3 regions of the Mesorhizobium sp. P2_E6 genome follow, and region 3 is predicted to be linked to each of the others. Evidence: predicted binding sites of a transcription regulator. Region 3 holds the regulator's gene; each other region holds the start of a gene.
The links. The regulator PhoB, encoded in region 3, activates phosphate uptake and scavenging genes when phosphate is short. The targets are predictions, from matches to a motif close to TGTCATNNANCTGTCAT.
Positions count from the first base shown of each region.

Region 1 (6,602 bases), on a different contig from region 3:
AACATGCTGCTCGGCCGGGTGATGATGCAGCTCAACGGCATATTGCGTAATCTCGGTGTGCTGGAAAACTCCAAGGCGCTGGTCTCGCAGCCGCTCGGCCTCACCGATGCGCCCGGCGCAAAAGAACTCGTGGTGGCCGGTGGGCGCATCGAGGTCAAGAATGTCGAGTTCCACTACGGCAAGGGGTTCGGCGTGCTCAACGGCATCGACCTAGTCGTGCGGCCGGGTGAAAAGGTCGGGCTGGTCGGGCCGTCCGGCGCCGGCAAGACGACGCTCGCCAATCTGATCCTGCGGCTCTACGATCTGGAAAGCGGGTCCATCACCATCGACGGTCAGGACGTCGCTGGTGTGACGCAGAATTCGCTGCGCGCCAATATCGGTGTCGTCAGCCAGGACACGGCACTGTTCCACCGTTCGCTGCGCGACAACATCAAACTCGGCATGCCTGACGCGACCGATGCCGAGATGATCGCTGCGGCCAGGAAGGCCGAGGCGCACGAATTCATCGTGGGCCTTCGCGACAACCGGGACCGTGCCGGCTACGAGGCCTTTGTCGGCGAGCGCGGCGTCAAACTGTCGGGCGGCCAGCGCCAGCGCGTGGCAATCGCCCGCGTCTTCCTCAAGGACGCGCCGATCCTGATCCTCGACGAGGCGACGTCGGCGCTGGACTCGGACATCGAGGCGGCGATCCAGGAGAATCTGGCGTTGCTGATGGAGGATAAGACGGTCATCGCCATCGCCCATCGGCTGTCGACCATCGCCGCGCTCGACCGGCTGGTGGTGCTCGACGGCGGCCGCATCGTCGAACAAGGCACGCATGACGAACTGGTGGCGCTTGACGGGCTCTATGCGCGGCTGTGGCAGCGGCAGTCCGGCGGCTTCCTCTATCACGAGGAAAGCGTGCTCGAAGAGACGCGACCGGCGGAATGAGGGGGCGGCGGAGTGAGGGCATGGGTGGATCGGCGGAGGTCGGCTTTGTGCTCAAGCGGCTCCGGCCAACCACGCCGGGCTTCGACGCGCTGAAGGAGGAGAGCCGTCTGGAGGGGTACTGGATGCTGGTGCGCCTGGCGGATGGCTGGGCAAGCGGCCGCAACAAGTTCCTGAAGCGGGGCGAGGCGCTGTACGGCACATGGCATGGCCGCGACCTCGCCGGTGTGTGCGGGCTGAACATCGATCCTTATTTCGAGGCGAGGGACCAGGGCCGGGTCCGGCACCTGTTCGTCAGCGCGCCTCACCGCCGCACCGGCCTTGGCCGCATGATGGTCGAGACCGTCATCGATAGGGCGCGTCAGCATTTTACCGCGCTGAACACCCGTGCGCCGCAAGAAGCCTTCGCGTTCTATGAGCGGCTTGGCTTCCAGCCGGTGATAGGCGAAGAATTCGTCACACACCGCATGATTTTTGGGAAAGGAGGCTGAAATGTCGCTGCGTCCTCCATCTGCCAGCGCCACGGCTGCCGAAGCCGCCTTCGACGCGCTCGGCCATGAAATCCTCGCCGAGAAGGCGGCAGCACTCGGCCGCGCCGGCCAGCGGGTCGAGGAAACGCTGGGGAGGCTGCGCGACAATGGCGATGAGAACCTGCGTCCCCGTCTCCTCAAGGAGGCCGCAGAGGCGGTGCACGGCTATTTCATCCAGCGCGAACTGTGCGGATTGCGAAAGCATGACGCCGTCATTCGCGAATACAACATCCCGAAGGCGGTTCTGGTCAGGCTCGGCGCGAAATAGCTCTTTTGTTCGACCATGACCTCCGGCGAAAACTGGTTCCCGCTTTCGGGATCATGGTCATTCCAGCCATTCGGTGATGAAGGTGCCGTTCTCGTGGATGTCGGTGGTTTCCAGAGGGCCCGGTCCGAGATTGGTGAATTTGTGCGGCGTGTTGGGCGGAACGATCACGATCTGGCCGGCAAAGGCCTCGACCTCCTGGTCGCCGACCGTGAACAGGCCGGTGCCCTGGCGGATGATGAAGATCTCTGCGTAGGGATGCGTGTGGAGCCGGGGGCCGCCGCCGACATCAGGCAGATAGTTGAAGATCAGGCAGGACTTGGAGCCGTAGGCGCCGCATTGCAGCTCGCCCTTCCAGCCGTCAGAGCGAACAGCCCATGTGTCGCGGTCTATGACGTGTGCCATGGTGGCAAGGATAGACCGGGCCGGTGTCCGGTGTCGAGGTGGAGGCGACCCCGGAATTGCGGTTGTTTCCCTGTTGTTTAGCGATCTTTGGCGGCCATCCGGCGTCGCGCTGACCGAGGACGGATTTTGTCCCCGCGACAATCTGCCCTTGTGCCTTCACCCGTCTGGACAAAAACGGGCTTCACGCATAAACCGAAGTCCAAATGCCGGAGGAATTCGCAAGCCTGTTCGCCATGCGCTGTCGGGTTGGCGCAATTGAGCGGGGAACATGGCTCAGCCACCGGCGCGGAATAGGCGAAAGGATCAGGCACCCGTGAGCGCAACCGACACCCAGGATCCCAACCGTCGTGATTTTCTCTATGTCGCCACCGGCATGGCCGCGGTGGTCGGCGCGGGTGCCCTCGCATGGCCGTTCATCGACCAGATGCGCCCTGACGCCTCGACACTGGCGTTGGCTTCCGTCGAGGTCGACGTCGCTTCACTGACCCCGGGCATGTCGCTGATTGTCAAATGGCGTGGCAAGCCTGTCGTGGTGCGCAACCGCACCGAGCAGGAGATGAAGGACGGCGAGGCGGTCAAGCTGACAGACCTCAAGGATCCGATCGCCCGCAACGCGAACCTTCCGGCCGACGCGCCGGCGACCGACGCCAACCGCACCACGCCCGGCAAGGAAGCCTGGATGGTGATGGTCCAGGTCTGCACGCATCTGGGCTGCATTCCGCTCGGCCAGGAAGGCGAATTCGGCGGCTGGTTCTGCCCGTGCCACGGTTCGCAATACGACACGGCCGGCCGCATTCGCAAAGGCCCGGCGCCCGAGAACATGGCAGTGCCGGTATTCAAGTTCATTTCCGATACCAAGATCCTTATCGGTTGAGGCAGGGGATATTTCGATGAGCGAGGGACACTCGACCTATACGCCCAAGACCGGTATCGAACGCTGGTTCGACGCCCGCATGCCGCTGCCGCGGATGGTCTATGACAGTTTCATCGCCTATCCGGTGCCGCGCAACCTGAACTATGCGTGGACCTTCGGCGGTATCCTGGCGATCATGCTGGTGTCGCAGATGCTGACCGGCATCGTGCTGGCCATGCACTTTGCGGCCGACACCAGTCTCGCCTTCGATTCGGTCGAGAAGATCATGCGCGACGTGAATTCGGGCTGGCTGTTGCGCTATCTCCATGCCACAGGCGCCTCGTTCTTCTTTATGGCCGTTTATATCCACATCTTCCGTGGCCTTTATTACGGCTCCTACAAGGCGCCGCGCGAGCTGCTGTGGATCCTCGGCTGTATCATCTACCTCCTGATGATGGCGACGGCCTTCATGGGCTATGTGCTGCCGTGGGGCCAGATGAGCTTCTGGGGCGCCACCGTCATCACCGGCTTCTTCAGCGCAATCCCGCTGGTCGGCGAATGGATCCAGCAACTGCTGCTCGGCGGTTTCGCCGTCGACAACCCGACACTGAACCGCTTCTTTGCGCTGCACTACCTCTTGCCGTTCATGATCGCCGGCGTCGTCGTGCTGCATGTCTGGGCGCTGCATGTCGTCGGCCAGTCGAATCCGACCGGCATCGAGGTCAAGTCGAAGACCGACACCGTCGCCTTCACCCCTTACGCGACCATCAAGGACGCGTTCGGCATGATCGTGTTCCTGTTCTTCTTCGCCTATTTCGTCTTCTACATTCCGAATTTCCTTATGGCGCCCGACAATTACATCGTGGCCAATCCGCTGAAGACACCGGCGCATATCGTGCCTGAATGGTACTTCCTGCCGTTCTACGCGATCCTGCGCGCCATCACTTTCAACATCGGGCCGATCAATTCCAAGCTCGGCGGCGTGATCTGCATGTTCGGCGCCATCGTCATGCTGTTCCTGGTGCCGTGGCTTGACACCTCGAAGGTGCGGTCGGCGGTGTACCGGCCCTGGTACAAGCTGTTCTTCTGGCTGTTCGTGGCCGATGCCATCCTGCTCGGCTGGCTGGGCTCGCAGCCGGCGGAAGGCAGCTACGTGTTCATGGCGCAGATGGCGACACTGTTCTACTTCGCCTTCTTCCTGGTCGCGCTGCCGGTGCTCGGCCTGATCGAGACGCCGCGGCGGCTGCCGAATTCGATCACCGAAGCGGTGCTCGAGAAGAACAAGGGTGGCGGTCATCATCCTGCGGGGGCTACGGCCGCGCCGGAAACCAAGGGCTGAGCGGGTAGAGAATCTAAGGGGATTTGGCATGAAGAAGATTCTCACCTCGCTGGCGTTGCTCGGCCTCGTGGTTGTTGGCACCGGGGCGATCGCCGCCGAGGAGGCACACAACGCGGCCGCACCGACGCATTTCCCGATCAACGAGCCGAAGGAGATGGACTGGAGCTTCGCCGGGCCGTTCGGCACCTACGACAAGGCGCAGCTGCAGCGCGGCCTGAAGGTCTACAAGGAAGTCTGTTCGGCCTGCCATTCGATGAATTTGGTGGCGTTCCGCACGCTGTCGGACCTCGGCTATTCGGACGCGCAGATCAAGACGCTGGCGGCCGAGTACACCATCCATGACGGCCCGAACGACGCCGGCGACATGTTCGACCGCCCTGGCAAGCCGTCCGACCACTTCCCGCCGCCATTCGCCAACGAGGAAGCCGCCGCTGCCTCGAATGGCGGCGCTGCCCCGCCCGACATGTCGCTGCTGGCCAAGGCGCGCGGCGTCGAGCGCGGCTTCCCGCGCTTCGTCTTCGATATCTTCACGCAGTATGCCGCGGGCGGCCCCGACTACATCCATTCGCTGCTGACGGGCTACGACCAGACGCCGCCGGCCGGAATGGTCATCCCGGAAGGCACCCACTACAATCCGTACTTCATGTCGGGCGTGTCGCTGAAGATGCCCAAGCCGCTGTCCGACGGCCAGGTGACCTATGACGACGGCGCGCCGCAGACCATCGACCAGTATTCCCGCGACGTCTCTGCCTTCCTGATGTGGGCGGCCGAGCCGCATATGGAAGACCGCAAGAAGACCGGCTTCCGCGTGCTGGTGTTCCTGCTTTTGTTCGGTGCGCTGGTCTATCTCACCAAGCGCAAGGTGTGGGAAGGCGTGGCGCACTAAACCGCGCACAGCCATACGATCAAAAAAGGGCGCCGAAAGGCGCCCTTTGCATTTGGGGAGGCCTGTGGTGTCACATGGCCGTCACCGCATCCGGCGATCCTGTGCCGCTCTCACCAAAGGATCGCCCCCCATGAAAAGATACGCATCGCTCGCGGCAGGCTTGCTGCTGCTCATCCTCGGCTCGGCCGCGCAAGCAGAAGACGCCCAGCCCTTCATCACCAACAAGGATGTCGACCTGACGATGATCCTGCCGCCGCCGCCGGCAAACGATTCGGCGCAGACCAAGGCCGAACTTGGCGAGGTGCTGACGCTGCAGGTGACGCGCACGCCCGAAATGGTGGCCAGCGCTGTTGCCGACGCCGAGGAGAATGTCTGGCGCTTCGCCAATGTGATGGGGCCGAAGTTCAACAAGGAAACACTGCCGAAATTCAGTGCTTTCTTCGATCGCGTGGTGGCCACCGAAGGCGCCGTCGTCGATCCGGCCAAGGATGTCTGGAAGCGCCCGCGTCCGCACCAGCTCAGCGACCTCGTCAAGCCCGCGGTCAAGCTGTCCAGCTCCGGTTCGTGGCCTTCCGGCCACGCCACCGTCGGCACCATGATGGGCATCATCCTGTCTGACATGGTTCCGGAAAAGCGCGCCGAGATCATGGCGCGTGCGGCTGAATACGCCCACAATCGCGAGGTTGGCGGTATCCATTACGCGTCCGATGTTGAAATGGGCAAGATTTCCGGCAGCGTGATCGCCGCCGTCTTGCTCAACCGGGACGACTTCAAGGCCGAATACGACGTGGCCAAGGCCGAGCTTCGTTCCGATCTCGGCATGTAATTTTTCGCTAGCTGCCGGTTTCCGACGAAAGGGGCGCTTCGGGCGCCCCTTTTTGTGCTGGCGATTGTAGCTCGTGGGACGGCTCGGCAATTAGGCCGTTGGCACGGAGACAACAGGTTGATATTCGACGCACCAAACGGTGGCGAAGCGATTGCCACGATATGACGTCTGGAAATCAATGATGCGGCTCAGCGACTGTCACAATTTTTCCGATTTCCGCCGCATGGCGCAACGGCGGCTGCCGGGGCCGATCTTCGACTATATCGACGGCGCGGCGGACGACGAGGTCACCTATCGCCGCAACACCGAAAGCTTCGATGCCTGCGATCTGGTTCCCAACGTCCTGCGCGGCGTCAGCGAGATCGACATGTCGGTGACGGTGATGGGTCAAAAGCTGGCGATGCCGGTCTATTGTTCGCCGACCGCCTTGCAGCGGCTGTTCCATCATCAGGGCGAGCGCGCGGTCGCCAAGGCCGCGGCCAAATACGGCACGATGTTCGGCGTCTCCTCGCTTGGCACCGTCAGCCTCGAGGAGGCGCGCGGGATCAGCAGCGGCCCGCAGGTCTACCAG
Region 1 is NZ_JBFUEQ010000008.1:218,019-224,620, reverse strand. Features, by position in the region: gene AC1D08_RS21490 (ABC transporter ATP-binding protein) at 1-930, shown strand, start outside; gene AC1D08_RS21485 (GNAT family N-acetyltransferase) at 951-1,418, shown strand; gene AC1D08_RS21480 (DUF6665 family protein) at 1,420-1,725, shown strand; gene AC1D08_RS21475 (cupin domain-containing protein) at 1,783-2,127, opposite strand; gene petA (ubiquinol-cytochrome c reductase iron-sulfur subunit) at 2,441-3,001, shown strand; gene AC1D08_RS21465 (cytochrome b) at 3,018-4,319, shown strand; gene AC1D08_RS21460 (cytochrome c1) at 4,348-5,205, shown strand; gene AC1D08_RS21455 (acid phosphatase) at 5,336-6,031, shown strand; gene AC1D08_RS21450 (alpha-hydroxy acid oxidase) at 6,213-6,602, shown strand, end outside.
Region 1: AC1D08_RS21455 (acid phosphatase) is a predicted target of PhoB. The motif match lies at 5,274-5,290, and genes of this name have one in related genera.

Region 2 (6,602 bases), on a different contig from region 3:
GGGCGAGCCCTCCGCTGAGTGTGGGGTAGGCACTGCGCAGCCAGCGCACCATGGCAAACGACGCCAGCGCGACGATGGCGAAAATGGCGAGCAAGGCGAGATCGGCACCCGGCCAGTCGGCGCCGATGCCTTCGCCGGTCCAGAAGATGCCGAAGCTGGTCAGCATCAGCCCGACGACGAATTTGAGTGCATTTTCCGGCACGCGTGCCAGCGGCCGGTGGACCGCCAGGCCGATAAGCATCACCAGGACGAAAGCCGCCAGCGCGCCGAGGCTGGCGTAGAGCGTCTGTCCATGTGCGGCGCCGACCGCAATGACGATGAACACCACCTCGACGCCCTCGAGCAGCACCGCCTTGAACGACGCCAGCCCGGCGAGGTAGTCGGCGCGGCGGTCGTTGGCCTGCCGGTGCAAGGTAGCGGTTTCCTTGGAGAAGGCCGCCTCCTCGTCATGCAGGGCGATGACGCCGACGCTGCGCAGGATGGCCTTTCGCAGCCAGCGCATGCCGAACAGGATCAGCAGTACCCCGACGACGAACTGCAGCGTGGTGATGGGTACGAGCGCCAGCAGCGGGCCGAACGTCAGCACCAAAGCCGCCAGCAGCGCCAGCGCCAGTGCTGCGCCGGTCAGTGCCGGGCGCCAGCTGCGCGTCACCCCGACAGCGAGCACGATGGTGAAGGCCTCGACGACCTCGACGAAGGACGCCAGGAATGCCGCCGTGATCGTCGAAAGGATGGGTGTCAGAGTCTGCATGGAGATTCTTCCTGGAAGGTCGTTGCCCCGGGATCGCGATCCGGCATCATGATGCCGTCAGCACCATACAGCGCTCCAGTGGCAGCGAAAAAGCAAGTGAAGCGCCAATTGGCTCTAGATCAAGCCCGATATGTCGGAGAAGGCCATCGCCTTGCGCAGCACCTCGGCGAAGCGTTCACCGGCCGCCTCGCGCGGGCCGCTGTTGTCGATCGAGGTAACATCAGGTCCCGACAAGGTCACACTGGCGCTTCGCGCCAGCCGCGCCAGCACTTCGCCGCGCGACTCGCGCCCGCGCATCGCCAGCCGCTCGGCCAGCACCTCCGGCGAGGCGGTGATCTCGACGATGGCCAGATTGGCATAGCGCTCGCGCAGCACCGGGATGATCGCGCGCGACACGTTGGCGACGGCAACATGGCCATTGGCGACCGACCAGTCGACATCGGCCGGAATGCCATAACGCAGGCCATGCGCCTCCCAGGAGATGGCGAAGGCGCCATCCGCTTCGGCTTCGACGAAGGCCGCGTCGGCCAGCGTGTCGTGATCCTCGCTCGCGGCATCGCTCGGCCTGGTGATGACGCGGCGAACGAACTCCAGCCGGGTCTCGTCGGCAAAGCGGGCGCGGGCGTAGCCGATCACCGTATCCTTGCCGGCGCCGCTCGGGCCGACGACGGCGACGAAGACGCCGTCGCGGATCGGAAACCTCTCGGCGGACAATTCGCGCTCGATCAAGGCCGAGACCATCATGCGACCCGGCGTCCCTGCCGCCAGACCGTGCGCACGACCGGGACATGGTCGTCGACACGCACGCGCACCAGATCGGCGCGGCGGCCCTGTTCGATGATGCCGCGGTCGGTCAGGCCGACCGCTTCGGCCGGGTTCTTCGAGACCATGGCGACCGCCTGCGGCAGCGAAATGCCTTCGACAACGTCGCCGAGGAAGAATGCCGACTGGATCAGGCTGAAAGGAATATAGTCGGACGACAAGATGTCGAGCAGCCCGTCGCCGGCCAGCGTGCGGGCCGAGACATTGCCCGAATGCGAAGCACCGCGCATGACGTTGGGCGCACCCATCAAGACGCCAAGCCCGGCCTGTTTCGAGGCCCTGGCGGCTTCCTCCGTGGTCGGGAACTCGGCGACGCGCACGCCCTGTTCGATCGCCTCGTCGACATGGCCTGTCGTGGCGTCGTCGTGGCTGGCCAGCACGATGCCGCGCTCGTGGCAGGCTGCGGCGATATGGACACGGTTCGGTCCCGAATTCCGGGCCGATTCCGCCATCCGCTTTTCGCAGAACAGCTTGAAGTCGCGGTCGGTCAATTTCAGCTTGCGCTGGTAGTAATAGGCATAGGTTTCGAGGTTGACGAACTGGCGCTGGCCGGGCGCGTGGTCCATCAGCGATGCCAGCTTGACCCGCTCATCGCCGTCGAAATTGGCGAAGGCCTTAAGGCAGTCCGGCGCCGAAACCTCACAGCGCAGATGGATGAAATGGTCGGCCCGCAGACGATCCTGCTGAACACTGTCCTCGATCGCGTCGGCCAGCTTGCGGATGTCGTCCGATGTCAGGTCGGCGTCCTCGTCCATGCCGACGCGCAAGGCATCGAGCACGGTGGTGATGCCGGCCGTCGCCACTTGCGCGTCATGGGCGAGCACGGCGGCGATCGGGTTCCAGCGCACCTTCGGCCGCGGCGCGTAGTGGCCTTCGAGATGGTCGGTGTGGAGTTCGACCAGCCCGGGAATGATGTAGTCGCCGCCCATATCCTCGCCGGCCATGGTCCCGCCGGTGTGGCCGGTGCCGGCATCGATGCCGGCGATAAAGCCGTCGCGCAGCACCAGCGAACCCTCGACGATCTCGTCGGCAAGCACGATGCGCGCGTTGGTAAGAACAGTTTCGGCGGTCATTTCAGGCAGTCCTTGTTATTCCGGCTCGGTTATTCAGGCGGTTTTTCTGGCAGGGCGGCGCCCGAGCGCGTGATGGGAGAGCACCATGAACGGTGCGCCCGGTTCGGTTTCGACAAACAGCGTCAACGCATCCACCAGCACCGGCTGTTGCAGCACCTCCGCGAACAGGCTGTCGATTGCTGCACGAAGACGAGGGCTTTCCTGTGGCCCCGCCCGGCCGGACAGCGTCATGTGGAAGCGGAAGGTCTCGAAGACATAGGGATAGCCCCACTGGCACAGATTGCGGAATTGGGCGGGCTTCAGCGAGTCCGGGCTGCGCCGTTCGATCTCGGCCTCTGTCAACGGCGCGCGAAACCGGTCGAAACCGAGCACCACGTCATCGGCAAAGCGGTTGAGCGGAGGCAGCGGTCCTTCCGGCACCAGCGCAAAGAAGCTGTCGATCTGGCTGACGACAAGGCGCGGGATCGTCACCACCGGCGTTGCCTCGGCAAAATGGTCGAGTGCCGCGCGCAGCGAGGTCTCCGTCTCGTTGGCAGCCAGCCGGAAGGGGGCTTTCAGCGTCGCATGAAAACCGTAGCGCCGCGCCGAAGCGGTGTGGAAGGCAACTTCCGCCGCCGACAGATCGGCCACCGTCTCCACCGGCCTTGTCGCGCCACCGAACGGGTCGCGGCCCAGCCAGTTGGCGGCGATCCGCGCCAGCGGCTCGTCCTGCCGGGGAGTGAAATAGATGGCGTAGCGCATGAGAAGAAGTCCTCGTTAAAGCGCGCCGCGTTTGAAGAAATGCTGCGACGCGCTTTAAGTCTTGGTTTTTCGCATGTCGTAATCCCAAAACCGCTGCTCACTTTTGGGCGACATGCACTGGCCCCGCTGCCATAGGCGATTTCCATGACGGATTGACGAAGCTTTGAAGGGTTTTCGAAGGCAAATCGACCCGGCAGGTCCTTAGCCGACGATTTTTCCAAGCTGGACCAACAGCTTCACCCAAAACGTGCGACCGGTCAGGCCTTCATCAACCATTCGTGCTCGGGCGCGTTGTGGAATTTCCACGTCCGCTTCGGCCCGGCCATCACGTTGAGATAGTAGAGGTCGTAGCCATGGCAGGCGGCGCAGGGATGATAGCCCTTGGGCACCAGCACGACATCGCCATCCTCGATCGCCATGGCTTCATCCAGCGCGCGATGACCGTTCTTGTCGGCGTCGGTGTAGACGCGCTGGAAGGCAAAGCCCTGCGGCGGGTTGAGGCGATGATAGTAGGTTTCCTCAAGATAGGATTCGGCCGGCAGATTGTCCTGGTCGTGCTTGTGCGGCGGGTAGCTCGACGTGTGGCCGCCGGGCGTGATGACCTCGACCACCAGCAATGAATCGGCCGGTTTGCCTTCCGGCAGGACGTTGGTGACATAGCGCGTGTTGGTGCCCTTGCCGCGCACCTCCTGGCCGAGATCCTCTGGTCTGATCACACGCACCGGCAGGCCGCCGCCGAGGCCCGGTGCCGAGCAGACCGCGAGTTCGAGCTCCGTGTCTGCCGCAACCGACCAGTCCGACCCTTCGGGTATGTAGACCGACCAGGGTTTGCCCTCGAACGGCGACATGCGCTCGCCGAGCAGGCCGAGGTCCTTACCGCCGGCTGTCGCTTTGCCCTTGCCGGTGACGAACACCAGGCAGACTTCGCGATCGCCCGTTTTTCCAGCAGCGCTCTCGCCGGGCCTCAGCCGATGCAGGTCGAAACCGACATAGGTCCAGCCGGCGGTTTTCGGCGTCACATGGGCGACGCGGCCATGGCCCTTGTCGGCCTTCACCAGCAGTTTCGACATCCGGTTACTCCTTCGGTTCGGCCTCGGCCGTTGTCTTGCTCTCGTCGGCCGGCCTCTCGTCGGCCGGCTTGTAGAGATAGAAGAACTGCCACACGGCGTAACCGGCGAAGCCGAGCGCGATCACGCCCCAGAACGGCGTGCCGGTGGCGAATTCGATGATCGACCAGATGACGCAGACTGCGACGACAGCGATGCGCCGCCACAAAGGCCGGAAAAACGGATGCTCGGAATCTTTCATTCCGGCAACCTACAGCAACCCGGCTTCGCCGAGAACCAGTGCGTCGGGCATTGCGGAGGCCCTAGGCATTTGGAAAGCCCTGCGTCTCGACCGTATAGCCGGCCGCCGTCATCACCCGCATCAATTCCTTGTGGCCGACCTCAGCCATCTTGAGCGGCGGGTTCTTCTTCGGATCCTGCTCGGCCTCGACCACGAACCAGCCCTCGTAACCATGGTCGGCAAACCGCTGCACGATGGCGCCGAAATCCAGCGAGCCGTCACCCGGCACCGTGAAGGCCCCGAGCGCGACAGCGTCGAGGAAGGATTGCTTGGTGCGGTCGAGCTTGTCGATGACGCCCATGCGCACGTCCTTCACATGCACATGGCTGATGCGCGCATAGTGGTTGTCGATGGCGCGCAGGACGTCGCCGCCGGCAAAGGCCAGGTGCCCCGCATCGAGCAGCAGCGGTATGCCGGCTCCGGAATACTTCATGAAGGCATCGAGTTCCGGTTCGGTCTCGACGACCGCCGCCATGTGGTGGTGATAGGAAAGCGGCATGCCCTGTTCGGCGCACCATTCGCCAAACTCCGTGAGGCGTTTCGCATAGGCCTTCAGCTCGTCGTCCGAGAGCTTCGGCTTGGTTGCGAGCGGCTTCGAGCGGTCGCCCTGGATCGAGCGGCCGACCTCGCCATAGACGATGCAAGGCGCGTTCACCGCCTTGAACAGATCGATCATCGGCTGGACGCGATCCTTGTTCTTGCCCATGTCCTCATCGACCAGGGTGCCCGAGAACCAGCCGCCGCAAAGCGTCACGTCGGCCGCCTTCAGGATCGGCAGCATGACATCGGGATCGTTGGGAAACCGCCGGCCCATCTCCATGCCGGTGAAACCGGCCGAGCGCGACTGGCGCAAACACTCTTCCAGCGACACATCATCGCTGAGTTCCGCAAGATCGTCGTTCCACCACGCAATGGGGGACATGCCCAGTTTGGCTTTCAAGTCGTCACTCCAGTTTTCAGTTCGTGCCCACCCTCCCCGCGAGGGGAAAGGTGGGATTTGCCGGCGTTGGCATCAATCGCCAATGGTCTGCATCTGCCGTTTTTCGTCATAGGCCTTGCGCGCCGCGTTCACCTGGGCACGCGCCGAGACCTCCGGCACCGCAACATCCCACCAATGGCCGCCGGCATCGGTCGAAACCAGCGGGTCGGTGTCGATGACCAGCACGGTGGTGCGGTTGTTCTTCCTTGCCTTTTCCAGGGCGTTTTCCAGCCCGGCGATCGATGGCACTTTCTCGGCAATCGCCCCCATGCTCGCTGCATGCGCGGCGAAGTCGATATCGGGCAGGATTTCGTGGCGCGAGTCCTTCAGGAGATTGTTGAAGTTGGCGCCGCCGGTCGCCATCTGCAGCCGGTTGATGCAGCCATAGCCGCGGTTGTCGAGCAGCACGATGGTCAGCTTGAGGCCGAGCATCACCGAGGTGGCGATTTCGGAATTCAGCATCAGATAGGAGCCGTCGCCGATCATGACGACGATCTCCTCGTCCGGCTTCGCCATCTTGGTGCCAAGCCCGCCAGCAATCTCGTAGCCCATGGTCGAGAAGCCGTATTCGGCGTGGTAGGAGCCGGGCGCGCCAGCTTGCCACAGCTTGTGCAGTTCGCCGGGCAGGCCGCCGGCGGCATGCAGCAGGGTTACGCCAGAGCCCATCGCGCGCTGCACGGCGCCGATCACCTGCGCGTCGGAAGGATAGGCGGCATTCGTCGACGCCGTCACCTTGGCGGCCTCGGCCTGCCAGGCCTTCTTGCCGGCCGCCGCATTGTCGGTCCAGGCCGAAGGCGCTTTCCAGCCCTTCAGCGCCGCGCCGAGTTCGGCCAGGCCCTCGGCCGCGTCGGCGACCAGCGGCAGCGCCCGGTGCTTGCCGGCGTCGAAG
Region 2 is NZ_JBFUEQ010000001.1:356,502-363,103, forward strand. Features, by position in the region: gene AC1D08_RS01710 (COG4280 domain-containing protein) at 1-751, opposite strand, end outside; gene phnN (phosphonate metabolism protein/1,5-bisphosphokinase (PRPP-forming) PhnN) at 866-1,495, opposite strand; gene AC1D08_RS01720 (alpha-D-ribose 1-methylphosphonate 5-triphosphate diphosphatase) at 1,492-2,646, opposite strand; gene AC1D08_RS01725 (DUF1045 domain-containing protein) at 2,680-3,387, opposite strand; gene iolB (5-deoxy-glucuronate isomerase) at 3,645-4,457, opposite strand; gene AC1D08_RS01735 (DUF3329 domain-containing protein) at 4,462-4,695, opposite strand; gene iolE (myo-inosose-2 dehydratase) at 4,757-5,674, opposite strand; gene iolD (3D-(3,5/4)-trihydroxycyclohexane-1,2-dione acylhydrolase (decyclizing)) at 5,747-6,602, opposite strand, start outside.
Region 2: AC1D08_RS01725 (DUF1045 domain-containing protein) is a predicted target of PhoB. The motif match lies at 3,532-3,548, and genes of this name have one in related genera.

Region 3 (6,602 bases):
GCTTGACCTTGAACACTTCGCGGGCCTGCATGCGGCCGACTTCCTTGTTGTCGAAGGTCAGGTAGAACACGTTCTTGTTCTCGATCAGCCGGTCATAGCCGACGACCGGAATGCCTTCGTCCAATGCCTTCTGCACCGCCGGGCCGATGGCCGAGGCATCCTGCGCCAGGATGATCAGCGCGTTGGCGCCCTGCGAAATCAGGCTCTCGACGTCGGTGAGCTGCTTGCCCGGATTGGACTGCGCATCAGCGGAAATGTATTTGTCACCAGCCGCCTCGATGGCCTTCTTCATCGCCGCTTCGTCGGTCTTCCAACGCTCTTCCTGGAAGTTGGACCACGAAACGCCGATGACCTTGTCCTTCGCCTGCGCGACCGACACCAGCGTCAGCGACATGGCGACACCCGCCAGGATGGCGGCTGTGAATTTTTTCATAATATCCTCCCTGCGCCGCGTATGGCGCGACCAAACTGACCCGTAGGCCGGCACAGAGGCTCTATTTTTTCGAGCCTCGAAAAAATAGTGATCCAACGCCCGAACGCTGTCAACATCGATTCTGATGGATTTTGACGTCTCTCCGAGTTTTTTTCGAGCTCCGGAATAAATAATGACATGATGGTAGGGTTCTGCCAGAATTTGGCTTGGCGCATGTCGCCCCAAAAGTGCGCAGCGGTTTTGGGGCAACGACACGTGCAGGAACAAGTACCTGAAGCGCGTCGCGCTTTCAGGCTTCGCTGATGGCCTTCGGGAGGCACGAAAGGCTGCAGCGACCGGGAGGATGTGAAAAAGCATGTCGGTCGGAATCCGCCACGACGATCTGCGCCGCCGCAACCGGGCGATGGTGATTGCGGCCGTGCGCCGCGCCGGACAGCCGTCCCGCACCGAGATCGCCGCGACCACGGGCCTCAGCCATTCGACCATATCGGCGATCTCCTCCGACCTCATCGGCGAAGGCATCCTGACTGAGAGCAAGCCGAGCGAGGCCGGCTCGCTCAAACGGGGCCGGCCGCAGGTCGGCCTCGGCCTCAATCCGGAAGCGGCGGCGGTGATGACCGTGGTGCTGTCGCTGAACTTCCTCTCGGTCGCCGTCATCGACTATGCCGGCCAGGTGATCGCCGAGGAACAGCGCCGGCTGGACACGCTGACCATGTCGCGCGACGCGCTGGTCGGTGAATGCGTTGCCATCGTACGGCGTCGTCTCGAAGACCCCGACCTCGACGTCCGCAGTGTCGCCCGCATCGCGCTGGCGATCCAGGGCATCACTGACACGCGTGCCCGCGCCATGCTGTGGTCGCCGATCACGCCGCACACCGATATCGCCTTCGCCGACATACTCGAGGACGAGTTCGGCATCCCCGCCACCATGGAGAACGACTGCAATATGATGGCGATAGCGTTGCGCTGGCGCGACCCCGAGCGCTACCGCGACGACTTCATCGCCATCCTGTTGTCGCACGGCATCGGCATGGGCCTGGTGCTGAAGGGCGAGCTGTTCACCGGCACTCATTCCTCGGGCGGCGAGTTCGGCCATATGATCCATCGGCCGCACGGCGCGCTGTGCCGCTGCGGGCGGCGCGGCTGCGTCGAGGCCTATGCCGGCAACTACGCCATCTGGCGCAACGCAAGGCAGATGAGTGAGGACGCGGAACCGGTCGCCGATGTCAGTGATGCCGACATGCGCGCGCTGGCGACCGCGGCCCGCGAGAGGGATGGACCCGAGCGCGAGGCCTATCGCAAGGCCGGCGAGGCACTCGGCTACGGTCTCGGCAGCCTGTTCGCGCTGATCGACCCGGCGCCCGTCGCCATGGTCGGCGTCAGCGCCGCCGCCTTCGACCTGATCGAGCCGGCATTGCGCGAGGCGATTGCCCAGACCGCCGGCGGCCAGCATTCGCAATCGATTTCCTTCGACACCGAACCGAACGAACTGCCACTGATCCGCGAAGGCTGCGCCACACGGGCACTGACCTTCGTAGACCAGGAGATTTTCGCGCCCGGCACGCAGGCGAGATCCGGCCTCGGTGGCAAGAACGTTGCGTGAATAACGCGCCGGGATGCGTTGAGATTCAGGTTAGGCCGAGTCGAGAATGGCGGGTTCCGAGAACCGGAACGGAGCGGACATTTGGATCCGTGAGTACCGGAAGCGCAGGAGACTGCCGTTCGCAGGCCGGCATCACCTGAATATCAGCAGATCCCTAATCTTCCCGGATTGCGTAGCCCGCCCCACGAATGGTGCGGATGACATCGGGCATGCGGCCATTGTTGACCGCCTTGCGCAGCCGGCCGACATGCACGTCGACCGTGCGTTCGTCGATGTAGATCGTCTCGCCCCAGACATTGTCGAGCAGCTGGCTGCGCGAGAACACGCGGCCGGGATGGCGCATCATGAATTCGAGCAGGCGGAATTCGGTCGGTCCGAGCCGGATCTCGCTCTTCTTGCGATAGACCCTGTGCGATTCACGATCGAGCACGATGTCGCCGACCTTGAGCACGCTGGACAGCACTTCCGGCTTGGCGCGGCGCAACAGCGCCTTGACCCTAGCCATGAACTCGGGCGTCGAGAACGGCTTGACCAGATAGTCGTCGGCGCCGGTCGAGAGGCCGCGCACACGATCGCTTTCCTCGCCACGCGCGGTCAGCATGATGATCGGCAGCCGCTCGGTCTCGGGACGCATTCTTAGCCGGCGACAGAGTTCGATGCCGGACACTGCTGGCACCATCCAGTCGAGCACCAGCAGGTCAGGCACGTTTTCCTGGAGGCGGATTTCGGCCTCGTCGCCGCGCGTCACCACCTCGACCTGGTATCCCTCGGACTCGAGATTGTAGCGCAGGAGCACGCCAAGCGGCTCCTCGTCCTCCACCACCATGATGCGTGGCGCGATCATCGACTGGTCACCCCTGCCGTCATGCCGCCGGCGCGGACATCGCCGTCTCGTCCTGCTTCGGACGATTGGCGGGCAGCTGCGTACCGGTCAAAACATAATACGCATTTTCCGCGATGTTGGTGACGTGATCGCCGATGCGTTCGAGGTTCTTGGCGCAGAACAAAAGATGCGTGCAGGCGGTGATGTTGCGCGGGTCTTCCATCATGTAGGTCAGGAGTTCGCGGAACACCGAGGTGTACTTGACGTCGATGCGCTCGTCGTCGGCGCGCAGCTTCGCCAGCGCCGCGGCGTCGCGCGCCGTATATTCCTCGATGACGCCCTGCACCTGGATCAGCACCAGCTGCGCCATTGCGTCGATGGAGTGCGACAGGTCGCGCGGGGTGACGCTGAGGCCGACGGTGCCGACGCGCTTGGCGATGTTCTTGGCAAGGTCGCCAATGCGCTCGAGGTCGCCGGCCATGCGGATCGAACCGACGACATGACGCAGATCGTCGGCCATCGGCTGACGCTTGGCGATCAGTGTGATGGCGCGGTCGTCGAGCTCGCGCTGGCGCGCGTCCATGATCGCATCGTCGGAGACGACGCGCTGCGCCAGGGCGTTGTCGGAATTCAACAGCGCCTTGGTGGCGCCGCCGACCATCGAGCCGGCGAGGTCGCCCATGTCGCGGATCAGCCTGCTGATCTGTCCGAGATCCTCGTCGAAAGAAGCGACTGTGTGTTCGCCCATGATCTTAGTCCTCGTATGCCTGAGCTCAGCCGAAGCGGCCGGTGATGTAGTCCTGCGTGCGCTTCTCGCGGGGCGACGTGAAGATCTTCTCGGTGCGGTCGAACTCGACCAGTTCGCCCAGATACATGAAGGCCGTCTGCTTCGACACGCGCGCCGCCTGCTGCATGTTGTGGGTGACGATGACGATCGTGTAGTCGGCTTGCAACTCGTCGATCAGCTCTTCGATCTTGGCGGTCGACAGCGGGTCAAGCGCAGAGGCCGGCTCGTCGAGCAGGATGACTTCCGGCTTCACCGCCACGGTGCGGGCGATGCAGAGTCGCTGCTGCTGGCCGCCGGAGAGGCTGAGGCCGCTGGCGTTGAGCTTGTCCTTGACTTCGGTCCACAGTGCGGCGCGCTTCAGCGCCTGCTCGACACGGCCGTCCATCTCGGACTTGCTGATCTTCTCGTAGAGCCTGACGCCGAAGGCGATGTTTTCATAGATCGACATCGGGAACGGCGTTGGCTTCTGAAACACCATCCCGATCTTGGTCCGCAGCAGGTTAAGGTCCTGCGAGCGGTCGAGAACGTTCTGGCCGTCGAGCAGCACCTGGCCCTCGGCGGTCTGCTTGGGATAGAGCTCGTAGATGCGGTTGAAGACGCGCAGCAGCGTCGACTTCCCGCAGCCCGAAGGTCCGATGAAGGCGGTGACGCTGCGCTCGGGCAGCGACAGCGTGATGTCCTTCAGCGCCTTGCTCTGGCCGTAGTAGAAGTTGAGGTTCTTGACCTCGATCTTGGCCTTGCCGGCAATTGCCTCGGCGGCGATCGTCATGTCTGGAGACAACATCTGGCTCATTTGTCCTCTCTGCGTCCGGTCAGGCTGCGAGCAAAGATGCTGAGCGCGAGAACCGTCAATGTGATGATGAGTGCACCGGTCCAGGCCAGTTGCTGCCATTCCTCGTAAGGGCTGAGAGCGAACTGGAAGATGGTCACAGGCAGGCTGGCCATCGGCGCGTTGAGATTGCTCGACCAGAACTGGTTGTTGAGCGCCGTAAAGAGTAGTGGCGCCGTCTCGCCGGAGATACGGGCGATCGACAGCAATATGCCGGTGACGATGCCGGAAAGGGCGGCGCGGTAAGCGACCGACTTGATGACCACCCAGCGCGGCGCGCCGATCGCGGTGCCGGCCTCGCGCAACGCGTTCGGCACCAGGTTGAGCATGTCCTCGGTGGTGCGAACGACGACCGGGATGACCAGGATAGCAAGCGCGACAGCGCCGGCGATCGCCGAGAAATGCCCCATCGGCCGGACCATCAGTTCGTAGACGAAAAGGCCGATGATGATCGAGGGCGCCGACAAAAGGATGTCGTTGATGAAGCGCACCACGGTGGTGAGCTTCGAAAAGCGTCCGTATTCGGCCATGTAGGTGCCTGCCAGCACGCCGATCGGTGTACCGACGACGACGCCGATAATGGTCATCACGATGCTGCCGTAGATGGCGTTAAGCAGGCCGCCGGCATCGCCGGGCGGCGGCGTCATTTGCGTGAACACCGCAAGATTGACGCCGGACAGGCCCTTGTAGAGCAGCGCGCCGAGGATGAGCGCCAGCCAGGCAAGTCCGATGCCCGCGGCGGCGACGCACAGCGTCATCATCACGGAATTCTTCCTCTTGCGGCTCTGATGAAGCGATGTGGCTGTCGACATCGGTCAGGCTCCCGTGCGGGCGTCAATGCGCATCAGCATGTAGCGTGCGATGGCGAGGATCAGGAAGGTGATGACGAACAGGATCAGGCCGAGCGCCACCAGCGAAGAGGTGTAGAGATCGCCGACGGCTTCGGTGAATTCGTTGGCGATGGTCGCGGAGATCGTCGTTGCCGGCGCGAACAGCGAGGTGCTGATGCGGTGCGCGTTGCCGATGACGAAGGTCACTGCCATGGTTTCGCCGAGCGCGCGGCCGAGGCCGAGCATGACGCCGCCCATGATGCCGATCCTTGTGTAGGGAATGACCACGCGGCGGGTCACTTCCCAGGTCGTGCAGCCGATGCCGTAGGCGGACTCTTTCAGCACCGGCGGCACCGTGTCGAAGACGTCCTTGGTGATCGAGGTGATGAACGGCAGCACCATGATGGCAAGGATCAGCGACGACGTCAAAAGGCCGATGCCGTAGGGCGGACCGGCAAACAGGCTGTTGAGGCCGGGAATGCCATGGAACACGTTGATGATGAAGGGCTGCACGGTCGTCTGCAGGAAGGGCGCCAGCACGAACAGGCCCCAGATGCCGTAGATAATCGAGGGGATGCCGGCGAGCAGCTCAACCGCCATGCCGATCGGACGCCGCAGCGGGCGCGGGCAAAGCTCGGTGAGAAAGATGGCGATGCCGATGCCGAGCGGCACGGCAATCAGGATGGCGATGGCGGACGTGATGATGGTGCCATAGATCGGCGCCAGCGCGCCGAATTTCTCGGTCACCGGATTCCAGCTTTCGCTAGTCAGGAAGGAGAAGCCGAAGGTCGACAGGGCTTGCCAGGACCCGGCAAACAGCGAGATCGCAACACCGCCGAGCAAGACCAGCACCAGTATGGCTGCGGCACGGGTCATTCCGTGGAAGATCGCGTCGGTCAGCGCGAAACGTCTGACAGTCGCGTCGCGCGAACCTCGAATGGCTGGCAAGGCTTCCTGGACACCACTCATGTGAAGCTCGGCTTTTTTGAGTTAAGGGAAAAGGAGCGCCGCGGCGCGGCGCTCCTTCCAAGGGACGTTATTCGCCGACGTAGACGGGCTTGCCGTCAGCCTGGATGTCGGCCTTCCACGAAGCCTTGATCAGGTCGACGACGCTGTCGGGGATCGAGACGTAGTCGAGACCCTTGGCGGTTTCCTTGCCGTCCTTGTAGGCCCAGGCAAAGAACTTCAGCGCTTCGCCGGTCGCGGCAGCATCGTCGGGGGACTTGTGGATCAGCACCCAGGTCGAAGCAGCGATCGGCCAGGTGGTATCGCCGGGTTCGTTGGTGATGATGACGTT
Region 3 is NZ_JBFUEQ010000006.1:121,588-128,189, reverse strand. Features, by position in the region: gene xylF (D-xylose ABC transporter substrate-binding protein) at 1-433, opposite strand, end outside; gene AC1D08_RS16580 (ROK family protein) at 789-2,036, shown strand; gene phoB (phosphate regulon transcriptional regulator PhoB) at 2,191-2,880, opposite strand; gene phoU (phosphate signaling complex protein PhoU) at 2,900-3,607, opposite strand; gene pstB (phosphate ABC transporter ATP-binding protein PstB) at 3,633-4,439, opposite strand; gene pstA (phosphate ABC transporter permease PstA) at 4,436-5,287, opposite strand; gene pstC (phosphate ABC transporter permease subunit PstC) at 5,291-6,274, opposite strand; gene pstS (phosphate ABC transporter substrate-binding protein PstS) at 6,342-6,602, opposite strand, start outside.